3 regions of the Bacillus sp. M13(2017) genome follow, and region 3 is predicted to be linked to each of the others. Evidence: riboswitches for the same ligand, from Rfam matches in the RefSeq annotation. Region 3 holds a riboswitch; each other region holds the start of a gene.
What was found. A riboswitch is a leader RNA that binds a small molecule or an ion and turns the genes downstream of it on or off. The one in region 3 is predicted to bind S-adenosylmethionine.
Positions count from the first base shown of each region.

Region 1 (5,094 bases), on a different contig from region 3:
GAATCGGATTAGGCGGTGTTATTCCAACAGCTTCAGCACTTACTGTTGAATATTCACCAAAAAAACGACAATCTTTTATTTATGCTCTTATGTTTACTGGCTATCCTTTAGGTATCGTGTTAGGCGCTATTTTGTCTATGTTTATGTTAGAAAGTTTCGGATGGAGAACTATGTTTGGCATCGGAATGATTCCACTACTCCTCATTCCTTTCATTATTCGTTATTTACCTGAATCCATTCAATTTTTATTATCACGTAATCGCCAAAAAGAAGTGGACCAAATCCTTAATCGTTTTCAAATTGTATTCTATGCGAAAAATGAAACTTATCAAACTCCGTCTAATATACGAAAGAAAAATGGATTTCTTACTTTATTCTCAAAAGAATACATAAAAGCAACGCTACTTTTTTGGATCACTTATATAATGGGAATGTTTTTAATATACGGTTTAAATACTTGGTTACCTCAGATGATGCGACAGGCAGGATACCCTCTTGGATCTAGTTTATCATTTCTACTTATGCTAAATATTACTGCCGCTATCGGTGCATTATTTGCTGGAGCAATCGCGGATCGTATAGGAGCTAAAATCGTTATTAGCATCTCCTATCTTATGGCAGCTATATGTATTGGACTATTAACAATTAGACCATCTGTTACAATCATTTATCTTTTAATTGGTCTTGCTGGAATTGGATCAGTCGGTATTACTCAAATATTAAATGCATATGTAACCCAATACTTCCCATCACATATCCGAGCTACTTCCTTAGGCTGGGGACTTGGACTTGGCCGAGTTGGTGCAATTGCTGGTCCTATTCTCGTCGGTATTATTATGACAATGCAATATGACTTATCATGGAATTTTTACTTATTCTCCTTTGCAGGTCTTATCGCAGCTATATCTGTTTTCTTTATTCCTACAAAATAACAAGAGCACAAACTTACTTGTGCTCTTTTTCATATGCTTCAAACAGCATGTCTCGAAATAGTTTATTTAAAATCTCAATATCGATCCCTAACCCCTTTTCAACACCTTTCACGTATTGCCCATAGTAATGAATTTGTTCTTCTAAAAATTGATTCAACACCTTAATTTTCAATCCAACATCTAATTCAGTACCTGCTTTTTTCTTTATTAACAACTTTTCAATTTCATCTAATACGCTACGTTCTAATGATAATTCTGTAATCAATCGGTCAAATTCTACAGGTGGTAAAGTTGCTTTCTCTTCTAGCCACTTACAAGCTAAAATAGGACGTAATACATAAAAGTACTTTTTCAGCTTTACATTCTCACCTTGCAAAAATTCACGATAATTTTTCGAAGCCATATGTAAATAATGATATATCGTTGCTTTTGGATCAAAATTCTTCTCACTCATCTGTTGAAGTAGTTCTGGAAAATTAGAGTTTTTCGAATAAAAAATTGGTGATCGAATCCACTCAAGTAAAGCTGGGTTCGACTTCGCGAATAGTTGCAACGCCTTTCTAATATCCCAACCACTTATATCTAAATCATCACTAATTGGATATTCAATTACATCTCGTTTGTCATGAATTGATAAATACCATTCTACCGGATGTATATAAACAAACCTAACATCATAATCGCTATCTTTCGATGGAAACCCCCAAGCACGACTCCCTGATTCCACCGCAAATAAAATTTTCACATCATTCTCTTTTTCAATTCTTTCTAACTCCAACTCGATTTTCTCTCTCATTTCATACCATCTCCATTTTTTGATTATTTCCTTGGAAATTCGACAATACACTATCAATTTTACTACATACTAAAAAAACTGTCAGAAATTACTGACAGCCCAATAAAACTTCTATTATTGCTTTTCGATTACAGTAGCAGCAATTCGTTCAAACTCTTTTTGAATCTCCTCTTTATATGCATCTACTACTGAAAAATCCATAGCAGCAATATAAATTCGTTCTAATTTATCACGAACCGATTTTGCTTTTGCTAAGAAAGACATCGCCTCATTCATTTTTGCTTTATATTGAATGGAAACATCACGAATTTCCTTCGCATATTTCTCATCCGTCCCTGGGGTAACAATAAGGGCATACATATCAATAATTTCATCACCCTCGCGACTTGGAAAATATTCATGTGGTGCAGTGCTATCAAAAATTGCAAAGCCTAATTCTCTTACGATAACCATATCAAGACTATTCGGATCAAATCCGCAATGATATACTTCAACTTCAAACCCTTTTTCTTCAGCTGCCTTAGCTAACTTTTTGAGCATCGTTGATTTTCCAGAGCCTGGGCGCCCTTTTATAAAATAACGATATGGTAACCCTTCTGTTAAATTAGGAACAAAATCAACTGCTCCTTTCGGTGTAGCAGCTCCTAAAAAACGATGTTTTACAAGCGATTGTCTCCCGCTTTTATCTGCAAATAATTTCTGGATTAGCTGATCGGTTAATTCATTTGCTTTATTAAAATCTATATTATCAATATATATCTTCTCCCACTCATCATGTATAAGCAATGCCTCTTTAAAACATGCGTAAGCAGACTGAAAAGCTTTGCTTGCTTCTGAAACAAATCTTTCAATTTCTAACTTCTGCTTCCTTAGTTTATCTGAATCCCAAGCAATTCCTAAATTTATATACTCTTCAACAACTCCTGGCATTTTGGGCTCAATTACATGTGGTGATGTCCCATCAACAATTCCTACTTTTAATTTTGGGATAATTACACCATCAACCGATTTATTGTCAGAAGAACAATGTAAAAATTCAATATCATATCCTTTTTCAACCCATTCACGACCGATTGCCTTTATTAAAGAAGATTTCCCCGTTCCTGGACCACCCTTTAAGATAAATAATCTGTCTAACCCTTTTAAATTCTCTTCATATAAATTATGAAATCCCCTAGCTGTATTACCACCAGCATAATAATTCAATACATTTCCTGTCACTGCACTCACTCCTTCGCAGCATTCTATTTACATAAGCTACAATATGCGCGTAGCTTTATTTGGGTGAATACCTATTTTGTATTGCACGCAAAAAGGAAATGAATTACAATTTAACTATCGGAAAATTCCGGTTTTAAAATTAAATACTTCTTTATCAAGAGAGGCAGAGGGACCGGCCCTTTGAAGCCCAGCAACCTCAGTTTATACAAACTGAATAGGTGCTAATTCCTGCAAAATGCATTGCATTTTGGAAGATAAAATTCAACTAGCATGTAAAGCTCACCTTTCTTGATATTGAAGGGTGAGCTTTTTATTATTTGAAAAACATATATTGGAGGTATGTAAAATGAAAGTAATTGATTTATCGCAAACATTTGAAAATAATATGTCTCAATTTCCTGGAACACCTAAAATACAACTAGAAGCTGTTACAAGTGTTGAAGAATCAGGCTATCAAGTTACAGATTTTCATTCTGTCGTTCATGTTGGCACGCATTGTGATGCTCCTGCGCATTTTATTTCAGGCGCAACGACTATCGATCAATTACCCCTAAATCAATTTGTAGGCGAAGCGATTCTTATTGATGTAACTCATGTACAAGAACGAAAACTACCTAAAGAAGTACTGCACGATGCTGATATAAGAGAAGGAGATATTGTTATTTTCCATTCCAATCTATCTACTAAATGGAATACAGAGGCGTATGAGAAAGAAGCTTTTTATCTTTCTGAAGAATTAGCCGAGGAACTAGTACAATTAAAAGTAAAATCTGTCGGTTTAGATTTTATTTCTCCTGATGAGGTAACGACAGAAACATCACCAATTCATCACATACTACTTGGGAATAATATTTATTTAATCGAAAACTTAACAAACTTAGATGCCATTCACACGAAACGTTTCTTCTTCTCAGCAGCACCTTTAAAAATTAAAGATAGCGACGGTGCTTTCGCAAGAGCATTCGCTGTAATTTTTTAAACAAACTATACAAAAAAGCAAAGATCATCATTGACCTTTGCTTCTATTTTTTTTATTTAAATTAAGAAAGAATTGCTCAACATGGGGACGTAACCAAGCTAAATAATCCTTCTCTTTCTTCTTTGTACAAGCTATTTCTTCCCCATCTACCATTTCAACAAGTTCTAGTTCTAACAGTTGCTTCGTGAATGCTAACATATTCACTTCTTCGGATGGATACTCTTCTTTTAATTTCTCCTCAATTTCCCCCAATAAAAAACCGTCACGCATCATTGCCAATGCATCAATCCAAAGTGGCGGCATTTCATATTTTTCTCCTGTAATTGTATCTTTTACAATATAATTCTTTTGCTCTTTTCGAAATTGAATCGTGTGTAAACATACAGTCGAATTTAATGTTAATTCCATCATACCACCTCTTTCATAATATCTGCATAGAAAAAAGGATGCGCGTGCACCCCTTCTTATCTTTTCATAACACTACTGAACCGCTACATGAGCAATCAATCTCATGTCGATATTTTCCTCCATTATAAACGAAGTATTTTATAAAAAAAACCCTTCTTGAAACATTTTATAAAATGTTTATATTTACACAACAAGAACACTTTTCTGAAAAATCTTTTCTCCCAATACATTAAACGGTCGGCAGAAAAATTTCTACTTTTGTTCCTACTCCTATACTACTTTGGATTGTGATACTCCCTTGATGTTCCTTAATAATTTTATATGTAATCATTAATCCAAGTCCTGTACCAGTTTCCTTTGTTGTGTAAAACGCCTTGCCGATTTTTTCTAACTTCTCATTCTCTATACCAAATCCTTGGTCTTCAACAGAAATACACAAATATCCTTGCGTTTTTTGATATGCACGGATATGGATTTCTCCGCCCTCTGGCATTGATTCTATTCCATTTTTAATGATATTTAATAACACTTGTTTTAATTGCTTATCATTACCGTTTATAGTTGGTAAATTCCCATCTACTTGTAAATAACATTTAACTCTATATTGCATTGCATAACTTTCCATTAGATGCACAACATATAGAAGGATGTCTCGTATATTACACCTTTCATAATTTGTTGGCTTTGGTTTTCCTAACAACATTAATTCACTAACAAATCCATTGACTCTTTCAATTTCTTGTAGCATAATGTCGTAG
Region 1 covers NZ_KZ268508.1:75,507-80,600, reverse strand. Annotated here, with positions in the region: gene CGQ22_RS19805 (MFS transporter) at 1-932, shown strand, start outside; gene CGQ22_RS19800 (nucleotidyltransferase domain-containing protein) at 946-1,728, opposite strand; gene CGQ22_RS19795 (PRK06851 family protein) at 1,843-2,949, opposite strand; SAM riboswitch class I at 3,098-3,210, shown strand; gene CGQ22_RS19790 (cyclase family protein) at 3,296-3,928, shown strand; gene CGQ22_RS19785 (hypothetical protein) at 3,956-4,336, opposite strand; gene CGQ22_RS19780 (ATP-binding protein) at 4,566-5,094, opposite strand, start outside.
Region 1: linked by a shared signal. The riboswitch ahead of CGQ22_RS19790 (cyclase family protein) and the one ahead of CGQ22_RS03340 (bifunctional homocysteine S-methyltransferase/methylenetetrahydrofolate reductase) in region 3 are both predicted to bind S-adenosylmethionine.

Region 2 (5,094 bases), 480 kb from region 3:
TGTATTGAAATAATGAACAAAAACTAGTAAATACAAAAGGTGGGCTTATATTGTTTGAATCAAACCGTATCCAGTTACGAAAGTTTTCCGAAGATGATATTCTAACGTATTATAAATGGCATAATGATATAGACGTTATGAGTTCAACTACCCTTAACCTTGATAAATATTCCTTACAAGATACAGAAAAACTTTGACAGCAATTTATTCATTCTTCAAACTCTAAAAGCTATATCATTGAAGAAAAAGCTACGCATCTTCCAATTGGTATTACTTCTTTAATTCATATTGATTCGTATAATCGAAACGCTGAATGCATTATTGATATTGGTAAAAAGGATTACTGGGGGCAAGGTTATGGGAAGGAAGCTTTCACTTTATTATTGAATTATGCATTTTTAGAATTAAATTTACATCGCCTTTCTTTACGAGTATTTTCTTTCAACGAGAGAGCAATTAAATTATATAAATCACTCGGTTTTCAACATGAAGGAACTTGTAAAGAAGCTATATTCCGCAACGGCACTTGGCATGACATTGAACTCTTCGCTTTATTCCAACGTAATTATAAATAAAAAAAGCTTTGCGCTCACTGCGCAAAGCTTTTTTTCATATATTATAGACCAGCTTGCTCTTTTAAAGCTGCAGCTTTGTCTGTACGTTCCCATGATAGATCTACATCAGTACGTCCGAAGTGGCCGTAAGCTGCTGTTTGTTTGTAAATTGGGCGACGTAAGTCTAGCATTTTAATAATACCAGCTGGGCGAAGATCGAAGTTGTTACGAACTAGTTCTACTAATACGTCTTCAGATACTTTACCAGTGCCGAATGTATCAACTGAAATTGATACTGGTTGTGCTACACCAATTGCGTATGCAAGTTGTACTTCTGCTTTTTCAGCAAGACCAGCTGCTACGATGTTTTTCGCAACATAACGAGCTGCATATGCTGCAGAACGGTCAACTTTCGTTGCATCTTTACCAGAGAATGCACCGCCACCGTGACGAGCGTATCCACCGTAAGTATCAACGATGATTTTACGTCCTGTTAAACCAGCATCACCTTGTGGTCCACCAATTACGAAGCGGCCAGTTGGGTTAATGAAGAATTTCGTTTCTCCATCGATTAATTCTGCTGGTACTACAGCTTTAATTACGTGCTCTTTTAAGTCGCGATCGATTTCTTCCCATGTAACATCTGGGTGATGTTGTGTAGAAATTACGATAGTATCAACACGTACTGGTTTACCATTTTCATCATACTCAACTGTAACTTGCGTTTTTCCATCCGGACGTAGGTATGATAACGTATCATCTTTACGTACTTCAGTTAAACGGCGAGCTAATTTGTGAGCAAGCGAGATTGGAAGTGGCATTAACTCTTGTGTTTCATTACATGCGAAACCAAACATTAAACCTTGGTCTCCTGCACCAATTGCCTCAATCTCAGCGTCAGTCATTTGACCTTCGCGCGCTTCTAGCGCTTGGTCAACACCCATAGCGATGTCAGCAGATTGCTCATCGATAGATGTTAAAACTGCACAAGTTTCTGCATCGAATCCGTATTTTGCGCGTGTGTAACCAATGCCTTGAATTGTTTCACGAACGATTTTTGGAATATCTACGTAAGTAGAAGTCGTAATTTCCCCCGCTACCAATACTAAACCAGTTGTTACAGTTGTTTCACAAGCTACACGTGCATTTGCGTCTTTTGATAAGATCGCATCTAAAATTGAATCAGAAATTTGGTCACAAATTTTATCTGGATGTCCTTCAGTTACAGACTCAGATGTGAACAGATGACGTTTTTTTGTCATGTGGTAAACCTCCCTACAGTAATTGTATATATTGTACGGAACTCATCCTTAATTTGCCACAGATTGCGACATACATTTATTCTCCCACACAAGCATACAGAAAAACCTTTCCTACTTTATATAGAGGAAAGGTTTAATTTGCTACTTGCATACTGCTTTTTGCCCTTCGCTCTTATCGTTCGAGACCTGTAGCCTCGCACAGGTTTTAGCACCTATTCACCTGCATTTATCAATACAAGTGAGGTTGCTGGGCTTCATCGGGCCTGTCCCTCCGCCAGCTCGGGATAAGAGAGTATCCGTCCCAACCTATACTAAAGAAATGATATTCATTTGTCAATTAATATTCACATTTTCGTGAAAGTTTTTCTCAATGCGCCTAAAATGAAATATTAATAAGGAAATAATGTATTCACACAAACAAAAAGAAATAAATAGTATACATTATTTATATAATTGTGTTATACTATTGTTGGGGATTACGAGAAATATTTCATTAAATGAAAAGGATGGTATATAAATATGAGTACTGTGAATGTCCAAATTGGTTTACATGAATTATTGAACGGAAGCAATGCACAGATTCAACTAAGTGTTCCGCAATTAGTGGAAAAAGTATTAATGCGAAATGAAGGGAAATTAACTTCTACTGGTGCCGTTTCTGCTTCAACAGGAAAATATACAGGACGTTCTCCTAAAGATAAATTTATTGTGAAAGAAGCATCGGTTGCTGACAAAATTGCTTGGGGAGCTGTAAACCAACCGATTTCTGAAGAACATTTTAATAAATTATATACTAAAGTTTTAGAATACTTAAAAGAAAAAGAAGAGTTATTCGTCTTCAAAGGATTTGCAGGCGCTGACCGCAATTACCGCCTACCAATTCAAGTTATTAATGAATATGCATGGCACAATTTATTTGTACATCAATTATTCATTCGTCCAACTGAAGAAGAATTAACAACTCATGAGTCAGGGTTCACAATTGTTTCTGCACCGAACTTCAAAGCTGATCCAGCTGTTGACGGTACAAACTCTGAAGCATTCATTATGGTTTCATTCGAAAAACGTATTGTACTAATTGGTGGTACAGAATACGCTGGAGAAATGAAAAAATCAATCTTCTCTATTATGAATTTCTTACTACCTGAACAAGATATTCTTTCTATGCATTGCTCTGCAAACGTAGGTGAAGAAGGTGACGTAGCACTATTTTTCGGTTTATCTGGAACAGGTAAAACAACTTTATCTGCTGATCCAAACCGTAAATTAATTGGTGATGATGAGCACGGTTGGTCTGATAACGGTGTATTCAATATTGAAGGCGGTTGCTACGCAAAATGTGTAAACCTTTCTCACGAGAAAGAACCACAAATTTTCGATGCAATCAAATTTGGATCTGTTTTAGAAAACGTTATCATTAATGACCAAACGCGTATCGCAGACTACAACGATACTACTTTAACAGAAAATACTCGTGCTGCATACCCTATGCATGCGATCGACAATATCGTACTGCCAAGTGTTGCTGGACACCCAAATACCATCATTTTCTTAACTGCTGATGCATCTGGCGTATTGCCTCCAATCAGTAAGTTATCAAAAGAACAAGCTATGTATCATTTCTTAAGTGGTTACACTAGTAAACTAGCAGGAACAGAGCGCGGTGTTACATCTCCGCAAGCTACATTCTCAACTTGCTTCGGTTCACCATTCTTACCACTTGATGCATCTCGCTACGCTGAAATGCTTGGTGAAAAAATCGAGAAACACGATGCGAAAGTATTCTTAGTAAACACTGGCTGGACTGGTGGCGAATACGGCGTTGGTAAACGTATGAACTTAGGTTACACTCGTGCAATGATTCAAGCAGCATTAAGCGGCGAACTTGCAAAAACTGAAACAGCTAAACATGACATCTTCGGTCTTGAAGTTCCACTTCACGTACCAGGTGTACCTGACGAAGTGTTAATGCCTGAACAAACTTGGGCTGATAAAGCTGCTTACAAATCAAAAGCAATCGAGCTTGCAAATGAATTCAAAGAGAACTTCAAAAAGTTCGAAAGCGTTTCTGAAGATATTATTAACTTAGGCGGCCCAATCGCTTAAATTAAAAATTTCTGTTGGAATAACCCTTTACTCATATGAATAAGTGTCGTGTAAACGTAAAGTTTCGCGTACTCACCGACAAAACCCAATGCGGCTTAACGGTTACACACACTTACATAAAAAAGAAGCTTACGTGAAAACGTAAGCTTCTTTCTATATCTTATATAAAGTGAAACGTTAATCTCTTGATCTGTGACTTAAATCATAAAATGGCATGCCAACATCTATAATTTTACAGAAAATTCACTTTATATTTATTCGTTTTTAGTTTTTTTATGATACAATTTACATATACAGGAAAGGGTGAGACCTATGAAAAATTTTTCTCGTACAGGAAAAATTTTATTCAGTTATGGAGCGATTCAAGTTTTTTGGGGACTTGTAATGCTTAACGTTAATTTATTTGAGCATACAAGTGAAACGATAAAATATATTATTCTAATTACCGGAATAGTTTGCTGTCTTATATCCAACTTTTTTAAAGAAGCTAAGAGTCATACTAATACGTAATTTCATGTTAACTTATTGGAAGCAGAAACCTGTATTTTATGTAAAGTTATGCTTCCTGCTGTACTATCCATCACTGAATCACTTATCCCAGAGTAAACCCATTTCAACAGAGACAAATCATGGCTTCGAACATATAAATTATATCCCTACTCACTACATCTCTCGGGTTTCACATCACATGGGGCTAAAAAAGGCCCTGACCGCTTCTATCCGTGGCTGGATCATCTATTCCATCTAAAAAGAATTCTTTTATCTTTTTATCTTTTTTAGCTCTTTGTTAGTTCTTTCTCATCTTTCATGCTATAGTAACCTAAATTCACAACGATTAAGAAATAACCACCCATAATCCCTACTGCAAACGCCCACATAACCATGTGGTGCTCAATTTCGTACATAATAATAGCACCCAAAATGGCAGCTGCAAAACGGTTAAACATACCGAGTGTCGGTGCTTTCGTCTTCTTTACAATACTATCTCCAAGCTTCTCAATTCTTCTCCCTAAAAGCCAAACGCAATACATACTTACAATAAGCCCAATTCCAGCGCCTAAAAAGTGTGCTGAAAACGGTGTTAACATCCATCCTAGTAACAAAATACCTAGTATATAATACGATTGGATTTTAAATGATCTTAGTGACATACTAATCATGCTGTACCTCTC
Region 2 covers NZ_KZ268500.1:102,059-107,152, reverse strand. Annotated here, with positions in the region: gene CGQ22_RS31785 (hypothetical protein) at 1-27, shown strand, start outside; partial or broken gene CGQ22_RS00700 (GNAT family N-acetyltransferase) at 51-575, shown strand; gene metK (methionine adenosyltransferase) at 617-1,816, opposite strand; SAM riboswitch class I at 1,986-2,107, opposite strand; gene pckA (phosphoenolpyruvate carboxykinase (ATP)) at 2,336-3,922, shown strand; gene CGQ22_RS00680 (hypothetical protein) at 4,235-4,432, shown strand; gene CGQ22_RS00675 (ATP synthase subunit I) at 4,699-5,082, opposite strand.
Region 2: linked by a shared signal. The riboswitch ahead of metK (methionine adenosyltransferase) and the one ahead of CGQ22_RS03340 (bifunctional homocysteine S-methyltransferase/methylenetetrahydrofolate reductase) in region 3 are both predicted to bind S-adenosylmethionine.

Region 3 (5,094 bases):
TAAAAAGCTTCAATTGTTTGCCCAGCCAGAGTCGTTCCCATTGGCTCAATCGTTCCTGAAATCATAATAGGAACCGTTTTTTTCAGTTCTTCAAATGCAGCTTGAATTCCAATATAAGCTGCTTTCACGTTACGCATATCTTGACTCGTCTCAACGAGTAATACATCAACTTCTCCTTTTAATAATCCTCGTGCTTGCCTTGTATAAGCCTCAATCAATTCTTCAAAAGTCACACCACCAGTAACACTAATTGCTTTCGTTGTTGGTCCCATCGCTCCCGCAACATATACTTCCTTCCCGCTTTCTTTAACAGCTTGCTTCGCCAAAAGTGCTGCCTTTTCATTTAGTTCTTCATCTAAATGAGACAGCTCATAATCACTTAGTACAATATTCGTTGCCCCAAATGTATTTGTTTCAATAATATCCGCTCCAGCTTCAATATAAGCTTTATGAATCTTTAAAATAACGTCTGGTCTTGTTTCTACTAAATATTCATTACAGCCCTCGTACTCTTCCCCTCCGAAATCTTCAGCAGTTAAATCCTCTTGCTGAATCATTGTCCCCATTGCACCATCTAATATTAAAATGCTATTTTTTAATTTTTCTTCTATACACTTCATCAATTAATACCTTCTTTCACTTCTTGCTTTTCTCTTACATATTTAACAAGATGTTCTGTAATTTCATACTTTAAAAATGGTGTAATAAGATAAATACCATTAAAATATTTCATCGCTGCGTCAATCAATTCTTGTGAAATGCGAATCCCTTCCTCAATTGCTGCCTCTTTCGTTTCATGTCCATCCATTCTCTCTCTTATTTCTTCAGGAAGAGTAATACCCGGCACCTCAAAATGAAGAAAATCTGCATTCCGCTTACTTACTAACGGCATAATTCCAATAAAAATAGGTTGTTCCAAATGCTTTGTCGCTTCATACACTTCTTCAATTAACTTGATATCATAAATTGGCTGAGTTAAAAAATACTCCGCTCCAGCATCTATTTTTCGTTCCATCCGCTTAACCGCTGCTTTTAAGTGCCTTACATGAGGATTAAATGCGCCGCCTACAGAAAACCTTGTCGCCGGTCCAATTGATTTCCCTAAAATTGAACGTCCACCGTTCATTTCTTTAATCATTTTAATAAGCTCAATAGAGGATAAATCATATACAGAAGTGGCACCGGGAAAATCACCAACGCGCGCTGGATCACCAGTTAAAGCTAACACTTCTTCCATCCCTAACGCCGATAAACCTAACAAATGAGATTGTAGTCCAATGACGTTATGATCTCTACACGTTAAATGCGTCAATACCGGGATATCATGCTTCGTTAATAACGCACCCATTGCCATATTAGAAACACGAGGTGATGCTAATGAATTATCTGCTAGAGTAATAGCATCTGCTCCCGCTCTTTTTAACGCTCTTGCTCCTTCAAAAAAACGCTGTGTATCTAACGTTTTCGGTGGATCTAATTCCACTACAACTGTCGTTTGTTTTTTCGCTTTCTCTGCTAGAGTGACGTGAGCCTTCGAGCGTTTCTCATGCGTATGAACGACTTTCGGCCTTTGAATCGTGTCTTTTTCTATTACAGGGGTAATATTCGCAACAGCGCGCTTCATACTTTGAATATGTTCTGGAGTCGTACCACAACAACCACCCAATAACCGAATACCTTGCTCAATAAATCTCGGTGTCATCGCTTCGAAATAAGCTGGGCTTCCCTCATATACGTAACGTCCCTCCACATAATTCGGGAGACCTGCATTTGGGTATGCTGATAAATAGCCATTTTGCGGAATCGATATCATTTTGAAAGCTTCCGTCATATGAAGCGGCCCTAGTTGACAATTCAATCCAACAACATTTGCACCGTAATCTATAAGTTGCTTTAATATTTCATTGACATCATTTCCATTTTGAGTCGTACCTGCTTCATGTAACGCTAATTGAGCAACAATTGGAATATTCGTTTGCTTACGCAATACTTTAACGGCATGAAGTAATTCAAATTCATCGTAAAAAGTTTCTAATAGTAATCCATCAACCTGTTCTTCTAGTAAAGCCTCCGCCTGTTCAAGTAACATAAACTCTCTTTCCATATCAGTCGTTGTAACAGCTCCGATATGTTTCATACCACCGATTGTTCCTAAAATTGCATTTTTATCTGCCACAGATGCTTTCGCCAGTTTTACTGCCGCTCTATTAATTTCTGTAACTTGATTTTCTAAACCATACATACGTAATTTCGCCTCATTTGCTCCATACGTATTCGTTTGAATTACATCTGCTCCAGCAGCTACATATTGTTTATGAATTGATATAATTAAGTCTGGATCAGATACATTCAATTCTTCAAAACTACTTTGCAAACCATGTGAATGCAATAACGTCCCAACCGCACCATCACCTATTACAATTCCTTTTGATAATAAATCTAGTAATTTCACGAATCTCCCTCATTTCTATCAATATAAAAAACCCCTCTTCACTTTGAAGAGGGGGACATAATCGTTCCTCCTCTTATTATGCAAAACATTCGTTTTGCAGGTATTAGCACCGTTTCAAACATTTCGTTTGAAGGTTGCCGGGTTTCACAGGGCCTTTCCCTCCACCGCTCTCAATAAGAGTTGTCTTTATTATTTTATTTATGTAGCTAAAAGGAAATGTGTTCCCCTTTTAACAATGTTTGTTAATTTTTTATAAATTTAGCATGCACAAAAGTAAAAGTCAATGACAATTGCGGAAAAATAAAAATTATTTAAAATAAAGTTGCAATTCAATTATCTTTTGTTGTAAAGTTAAAAACATAATAAAAATTTCATACGAACATTCTTATCTAGAGAGGTAGAGGGACTGGCCCTGTGACGCCTCAGCAACCATTAACATTTTGTTAATAAGGTGCTAATTCCAGCAAATTGTGAAAGATTTGACAGATGAGAAGAAGACTCTATTTAAACCGAAAGCCTTCTTCTTAGAAGGCTTTTTTTATTTTATATTCACTTAATGTTTCAATTTAAAAAGGAGGAATTTTCACATGTCAACAATCGAAACAAAACTAGCACAAATCGGAAATCGCAGTGAAACTAAAACTGGAACGGTTAATCCACCAGTTTATTTCTCAACCGCTTATCGTCACGAAGGAATTGGTAAATCTACTGGCTTTGACTATTCACGAACTGGCAATCCAACTCGCGGTCTTTTAGAACGGGCGATCGCAGACTTAGAATATGGCGAACAAGGTTATGCCTGTAGTTCAGGGATGGCGGCTGTTCTCCTCGTCCTTTCTCTATTCCGCTCTGGAGACGAACTTATTGTATCTGAAGATTTATACGGGGGAACGTATCGATTATTTTCTGAGCATGAAAAAAAGTGGAATGTTCGATGTAGATACGTAAATACACAGTCTATTAAACAAATTGAGCAAGCTATCACAACTGAAGTGAAGGCTATTTTCATAGAAACTCCAACTAATCCATTAATGCAAGTTACTGATATTGCTGCTGTCGCAACTGTCGCGAAAAGGCACGGACTACTTCTTATTGTAGACAACACATTCTACACACCTTATATACAGCAACCATTAACAGAAGGTGCTGACATTGTACTTCATAGCGCAACGAAATATTTAGGGGGACATAACGATGTACTAAGCGGGCTTGTCGTTGCAAAAGGAAAGGAACTTTGCGAGGAAATCGCTCATTATCATAATGCATCAGGTGCAGTTTTAAGTCCATTTGACTCATGGTTATTAATTCGCGGTATGAAAACGTTAGCGCTTCGCATGAGACAACACGAAGAAAATGCGAAAGCAGTTGTTGCGTATTTAAACGATGAAGACGGGGTAACAGATGTATTTTATCCAGGAAGAGGCGGCATGATTTCATTCCGCCTTAAAGATGAAGCTTGGATTAATCCATTCTTACAGTCTTTATCCTTAATTACATTTGCCGAAAGTCTTGGTGGTGTAGAAAGTTTAATGACTTATCCAGCAACGCAAACACATGCTGATATTCCTGAAGAAATTAGAACAGCAAACGGCGTATGTAATCGTCTTCTTCGATTCTCAGTTGGCATTGAAAATAGTAACGATTTAATTCAAGACTTAAAGCAAGCTATTAAACTCGTAAAAGAAGGTGTAAGAATATGAGCTATTCTATAGATACACTCTTACTACACAACCAATATAAACATGACTCGCAAACAGGCGCTGTGAACGTTCCTATTTATAACACATCAACTTTTCACCAGTTTGATGTAGATACGTTCGGAAAATATGACTATAGCAGGTCAGGAAACCCAACTCGTGAAGCTCTTGAAGATATCATTGCTTTATTAGAAGGCGGAACAAAAGGATTCGCCTTTGCATCAGGCATTGCAGCGATTTCCACTGCATTCCTCCTTCTTTCACAAGGTGATCACGTACTCATTTCTGAAGATGTATACGGAGGCACTTACCGAGTGATAACTGAGGTACTCTCCCGTTACGGTGTTTCACATACATTTGTTGATATGACCAATTTAGAAGAAATAAAACAAAACATTAAACCAAATACAAAGCTCTTTTATGTAGAAACACCTTCTAACCCACTTTTAAAAGTGACAGATATTCGCGAGGTTTCTAAACTCGCAAAGTCTATTGGCGCTCTTACTTTTGTTGATAATACATTTTTGACACCACTATTCCAAAAACCATTTGAACTTGGAGCTGATGTAGTTCTTCATAGTGCTACAAAATTTATTGCTGGTCATAGTGATGTTACTGCCGGATTAGCAGTAGTAAAAGATGCAGAACTCGCTCAAAAGCTTGGATTTTTACAAAATGCATTCGGTGCTATTTTAGGGCCTCAAGATTGTTCTCTCGTACTTCGCGGTCTAAAAACATTACATGTACGCCTCGAGCATTCAGCTAAAAATGCCAATAAAATTGCACATTATTTACAAGAGCACGCTAAAGTACAAAATGTCTATTATCCGGGATTACAAACACATCTCGGATTTGATATTCAACAATCTCAAGCAACATCAGCTGGCGCGGTCTTGTCGTTTACTTTGCAGTCTGAAGATGCACTCCGCCAATTTTTATCAAAAG
Region 3 covers NZ_KZ268500.1:584,983-590,076, reverse strand. Annotated here, with positions in the region: gene metH (methionine synthase) at 1-620, opposite strand, end outside; gene CGQ22_RS03340 (bifunctional homocysteine S-methyltransferase/methylenetetrahydrofolate reductase) at 620-2,452, opposite strand; SAM riboswitch class I at 2,523-2,632, opposite strand; SAM riboswitch class I at 2,835-2,945, shown strand; gene metI (cystathionine gamma-synthase/O-acetylhomoserine thiolyase) at 3,040-4,152, shown strand; gene metC (cystathionine beta-lyase) at 4,149-5,094, shown strand, end outside.